One region of the Providencia sp. Marseille-Q8014 genome, then DNA from elsewhere that is predicted to be linked to it. Evidence: predicted binding sites of a transcription regulator. Region 1 holds the regulator's gene; the other holds the start of a gene.

Region 1 (3,204 bases):
AAAAAGTATCAACATCACGCTAAAAACCAATAAAAAAAACCGCTGACCCAATTCGTTAGGAGCAGCGGTTTTCTTAAAATTCAGTAAAAAACTGAGCGACAATTAGCCGTTAATGAATTTTTCGCCTAGTTCGATATCTTTTTTCAGTACATCTAGCATATCTTTCAGTGCTTTTTGTTCAAAATCACTTAATTTACCGTAAGAGATGTGCTCTTCAATCCCGTTTTTGCCTAAACGAACGGGTTGAGCAAAGAAACGGGCATGTTCACCTTCGCCTTCAGTATAAACACACTCGATCACATTAGGTTCACCTTGCAGACCGCGGATCAGAGAGAGGCCGAGACGTGCAGCTGCTTGACCCATAGACAGGGTTGCAGATCCACCACCTGCTTTTGCTTCAACAACTTCAGTACCTGCGTTTTGAATACGCTTAGTCAGTGCAGCAATTTCCTCTTCGGTGAACTCAACACCTGGAACTTGAGATAATAAAGGTAGGATCGTGACGCCTGAGTGACCACCAATGACAGGCACTTCGATTTCATGAGGTTTCTTACCTTTCAGTTCTGCAACGAAAGTATTCGAACGGATAATATCCAGCGTTGTCACACCAAACAGACGGTTTTTATCATACACACCTGCTTTTTTCAGTACTTCAGCAGCAATAGCCACTGTCGTGTTAACAGGGTTAGTAATGATACCGATCAAGGCTTTTGGACAGGTTGTCGCAATTTGTTGAGTCAAATTACGAATAATACCAGCGTTAACATTAAACAGGTCTGAACGATCCATACCTGGTTTACGAGCAACACCAGCTGAGATCAGTACAACATCGGCACCTTTCAGTGCAGGGGTCGCATCTTCACCTGAAAAACCAACCACTTTCACATCAGTTGGGATATGGCTAAGGTCTGCAGCAACACCCGGAGTTACTGGTGCGATATCGTATAGAGAGAGTTCTGAACCTGCTGGAAGCTGGTTTTTAAGAAGAAGGGCCAGAGCTTGACCAATACCACCTGCTGCGCCTAGAACTGCAACTTTCATTCTGAAACTCCTTTATTTGTACTTTAAAAAGTATATGGATTCATCTTGTTATGCATTAAACACATTACTGATAAAAAACAATTCATTAACAGATGTTGAAGCATATTAAAGTTAATACGCTTACGTACTCATTTTATCTATTCTAAACAAAATCCTTATCTGTTAATGAGATAAGGGGCACTTTTTTAACAAATAGTTTTTATCACTATTGACCTTTACATAATAAATAGTTTTTACGGATTTGTTACAAATAATACATTAGCGCATTTTTTTCTGTGCGAATTGAGTGTTTCACGCTAAAACCATCTCCGCATTGAGTGCTCGATTCATAAAGGCAGATCGTTCCTGTACACGAAACCATCATAACGCAATTTTGTTGCATAAAAATTCACATTTACGGATAATACAACTTAATTTATTGTCATAGGATGGGTTAATTATGCGTACACCGTCTAAACAAGAAGACTTGGTTAAAGCTTTTAAAGCTCTACTTAAAGAAGAAAAATTTAGCTCTCAGGCTGAAATTGTGATCGCACTGCAAGAGCAAGGCTTTGAAAATATCAACCAATCAAAAATTTCCAGAATGTTAACTAAGTTCGGTGCCGTTCGTACTCGTAACGCTAAAATGGAAATGGTTTACTGTTTACCTACTGAACCCGGTGTTCCTACTGCCACCAGCCCACTAAAAAACCTTGTACTTGATATTGATTACAATCACTCTGTTGTTGTGATTAGAACCAGCCCAGGTGCAGCGCAGCTGATCGCACGTTTACTGGATTCTTTGGGGAAAGCGGAGGGTATTTTAGGTAGCATTGCGGGTGACGATACTATTTTTTCTACGCCAGCGAATAATTTCACCACTAAAGAGCTTTATGAAGCGATCCTTGCGCTTTTTGATCAAGAACTCTAAGACTGTTGTCACTCAGGCGGGAAGCCTCTCGCCCCTTCTTTCACATCGATGCGGTCACTGTAGTCGTCAATTCTGACCTTATCTCATGACCGCCCGATGATCATCTGCAATAAAAAAGCAGCTTCAGAAGTGACTCAACCAATGAAACACTTTCGTTAAGCTGCCTTTTTTATTAAGGCTTATTTTAATTTTCGCCTTCGGCTTCGGATTTCTTTTTAAGTCCCGCAAGCAATTTACCGTGGATATCACCAAAACCACCATTACTCATGACCAAAATATGATCACCTGGCTGTGCGGTCTCAATCACCATGTTCGCTAACGCTTCAATATCAGAACTCCAACGTGCAGGTTGCACACAATTTTCAGCGATTTCAGTCACCATCCAAGGAATATTCGCAGGTTGGAAGAGAAACACTTCATCAGCACGGCCTAATGATGGTGCAATATCGTTTTTACTGATCCCCATCTTCATGGTATTTGAGCGAGGCTCAAGTACCGCAATAATCCGTGAAGTACCGCCAACTTTACTGCGTAACGCTTCTAAGGTCGCTAAGATTGCCGTTGGGTGATGAGCAAAATCATCGTAAACACTCACGCCATATTCAACACCCCGTAACTCTAAACGACGACGCGCGTTAATAAACTTATGTAATGCTCGACACGCTTCTGCTGCGGGAACACCAACATGATGTGCGGCTGCAATCGCCATTAACGCATTATGGATGTTATGGTTGCCGACTTGTGACCAAATAACGTCGCCCACTTTTTCTTGTTGGTAGAAAACTTCAAAATGGCTTCCATCATGGTTTAATTTATTAGCTTGCCACTCTCCATGTTCACCAATAAATTCTTGTTCACTCCAGCACCCCATTCCAATAACCTGTTTCAGATTTGAGTCATTATCGGGCATAAAAATTTTGCCGTTACTCGGCACAATGCGGACGAGATGGTGGAATTGCTTTTGGATAGCTTCAAGGTTGTCGAAAATATCAGCGTGATCAAATTCGAGATTATTCAACACTAAGGTTTTTGGGCTGTAATGAACGAATTTCGAGCGTTTATCAAAAAATGCACAATCGTATTCATCCGCTTCAATCACAAAGAAAGGACTTTCTCCAATTTGAGCAGAGGCCTCAAAGTTTCCAGGTACACCGCCGATCAGAAAGCCGGGCTTATAACCACAATCTTCTAATATCCATGTTAACATGCCCGCTGTGGTTGTTTTACCGTGTGTTCCTGCTACGGCAAGCACC
Region 2 (3,204 bases), 180 kb from region 1:
GTCTTTAATATCTTTAATAATGCTATGGGTTCTATCACGCTCACCTGAATTTGCACCATAAGTTACAGAGACAAATTTGGGTTTAAGGTTTTTCAGTCTATCAATGGATTTCCACAGGGTTTGTTCCATCTCTTCAGTGCGTGGCGGAAAAAACTCAAAGGAGACATTAATTTGCCCATCTAGCTCAGCGAGACTTTGATTTAGCGCTTCGCGCTGATTTGCGTGAAAGAAACTCATACCCTGTCCTCATGACTTTGTAATGACGAAACGAAAATTGTATCGATAATTGACTATATCCATTTGTGCGTCTATACGTTTAGACGTCTAAATAGAGATTACCGGATATGCTGATACTGAGTCAACACTTAAATGAAATAGAGGTGTGAGGGTTTTTCAGGGGGAATAGGAAAAAAATTCATGTAAGAAAATGCGCAATAACCAAAGATTATTGCGCAGAACGCATTTTTATTCAGTTAAGCAGAAGTGCTCAATTAACTGGCTAATGAGTTGTCGAGTGGGTTCGATGAATTTCATATCAATAAACTCATCGGGTTGATGCGCTTGTTCAATAGAGCCGGGGCCCAGTACCAACGTTGGACACAATTCTTGAATAAATGGCGCTTCAGTACAGTAATTTACGGTATCCGCTTTTTGACCAAGGAGCTGTTCAATCACTGCAACCATTTTATGATCGGTTGGGCACTCATAACCGGGGATCGGTGGGTGGAGAGATTCAATGGCTAGCCGTCCCGGCCATTGTTTTTTCACCGGCTCTAAGGATTCATTTAATAATTCATCGAGATCTTGCAAAGTCAGCCCAGGTAATGGGCGAATATCCATGTGCAATTCACAGCAACCACAAATTCGGTTAGCTGCATCTCCACCATGAATATGACCAAAATTCATGGTTGGATAAGGGATGACAAAAGCCGGATTGTGATAGCGCTCTTTCAGCGTATTACGCAGTGTCATGAGATGTGAAATAGATTCATGCATCAATTCAATTGCGTTAACGCCTCGGGCAGGGTCACTCGAATGGCCTGATTGGCCAGTAATACGGATCGCATTGGAAAGATGGCCTTTATGTGCTCGTATCGGTTGTAGTGAGGTTGGCTCACCAATAATCGCAAAATCAGGACGTAGCTGTGTACTGGCCGCAAAATAACGCGCCCCCGCCATTGATGTTTCTTCATCTGCCGTTGCAAGGATATGCAGTGGGCGAGTCAGTTTATTGATATCAATATCACGCAACGCATCAACGATAAAAGCAAAAAAGCCTTTCATATCCGCAGTGCCGAGGCCATATAACTTGCCGTCTTGTTCTGTCAGGGTAAATGGATCTTTGCTCCATCGACCTTCATCAAACGGCACGGTATCCGTGTGGCCACATAGCATCAAGCCACCACTTCCTTCACCAATCGTCGCGAGTAGGTTGTATTTGTCGCGGGTATCTGGCACTGGTTGTATATTCACCGTAAACCCGAGTGTTTCTAGCCACCCACCAAGCAGTTCGACCAGAGCCTTATTACTCTGATCGAGTTGCGAATCAGTGGCACTGATAGAGGGAGTGGCAATTAATTGACGATAAATCTCAATAAATGCAGGTAATTTAATATTCACTGTTGACAGCCTTTATCCATAATAGTATCAATATTCATGCACTTTATTTGAATAAAAATACACATTAAACTGTTTGGGTCACGAGCACAAGGTAGAAAGCATATGTTGAACACACTCATTATCGGAGCCAGTGGTTATACTGGAGCAGAATTAGCGGCTTATCTGCAACGTCATCCTGAAATAAATCTTCAGGGATTGATGGTGTCAGCTCAAAGTGCTGATGCAGGTAAATGCTTTTCTGATCTACATCCCCAGTATAAGGGTATTATCGATATTCCTGTCTTACCATTAACGGATGTTGCGGCTGCGGCACAAGGTATTGATGTCGTTTTTCTTGCCACTGCTCATGAAGTTAGCCATGACATCGCCCCTCAGTTTTTAGAGGCAGGCTGTGTCGTTTTTGATTTATCGGGTGCTTATCGTGTTCAAGATGCCGCTTTCTACCCAAAATATTACGGATTCGAACATACAAACAGTCAATGGTTAAATCAAGCGGTTTACGGCCTTGCTGAGTGGCAAGCCGACAAAATTCGTCAAGCACAACTCATCGCTGTGCCGGGATGCTATCCAACGGTTTCTCAATTAGCGTTGAAACCGTTGATTGAAGCGAAACTACTTGATGACCAAATGTGGCCAGTGATTAACGCGACGAGTGGGGTCTCGGGCGCGGGTCGTAAAGCTTCTATGACAAATAGTTTTTGTGAAGTGAGTTTACAGCCATACGGTATTTTCACGCATCGTCATCAACCTGAAATCGCAACGCATTTGGGACGTGAGGTCATTTTTACACCGCACTTGGGGAATTTTTCTCGCGGTATTTTGGCTACGATTACTTGTAAGGTAAACGCTGGTGTGACGACCGAACAGATTCAACAAGTCTTCAAAGATGCCTATCACAACAAACCGCTAGTGCGTTTGTATGAAAAAGGTGTTCCAGCACTGAAAGCTGTCGTTGGCACACCATTTTGCGATATTGGCTTTGTATTAAAAGGCGAGCACCTAATCTTAGTCGGAACGGAAGACAACTTATTAAAAGGTGCAGCGGCACAAGCGGTACAGTGCATGAATATTCGTTTCGGTTTTAATGAAACGCAATCATTACTTTAGTGATATCACGGTCAACGAACTTATTAAGGATTAACCCATGCAACCATTAGTGATCAAATTGGGTGGTGTATTACTGGATAGCGAAGAAGCGCTTGAAAGATTATTTACTGCATTACAAACCTATCGTCAGTCTCATCAACGACCTTTAGTGATTGTACATGGTGGTGGTTGTCTGGTTGATGAACTTATGCAAAAGCTCCAATTACCGGTGGTGAAGAAACAAGGACTCCGTGTCACACCTGCTGATCAGATTGATATTATCACTGGTGCATTAGCAGGCACTGCCAACAAAACACTATTGGCGTGGGCGACTAAATACCAGTTACAAGCGGTTGGACTATCATTAGGTGATGGACAAAGTGCAACAGTCAGCCAGTTAAATGATGAGCTTGGTCATGTTGGGGATGCGAAACCCGGTGATCCTAAATTGTTACAGTTACTATTGGGGGCAGGTTATTTACCTATCATAAGCTCGAT

What was found. The regulator ArgR, encoded in region 1, controls arginine synthesis, uptake and breakdown. The targets are predictions, from matches to a motif close to ANTGAATAAAAATACANT.
Region 2: a site for ArgR is predicted at 1,667-1,684, ahead of argC (N-acetyl-gamma-glutamyl-phosphate reductase). Genes of this name have one in related genera too.

Annotation. Positions count from the first base shown of each region.
Region 1 is NZ_CBCOPT010000001.1:3,798,777-3,801,980, forward strand. Features, by position in the region: gene ACWPW6_RS16920 (helix-turn-helix domain-containing protein) at 1-23, shown strand, start outside; gene mdh (malate dehydrogenase) at 103-1,041, opposite strand; gene argR (transcriptional regulator ArgR) at 1,481-1,951, shown strand; gene mpl (UDP-N-acetylmuramate:L-alanyl-gamma-D-glutamyl-meso-diaminopimelate ligase) at 2,136-3,204, opposite strand, start outside.
Region 2 is NZ_CBCOPT010000001.1:3,983,492-3,986,695, reverse strand. Features, by position in the region: gene metF (methylenetetrahydrofolate reductase) at 1-237, opposite strand, end outside; gene argE (acetylornithine deacetylase) at 466-1,620, opposite strand; gene argC (N-acetyl-gamma-glutamyl-phosphate reductase) at 1,723-2,727, shown strand; gene argB (acetylglutamate kinase) at 2,765-3,204, shown strand, end outside.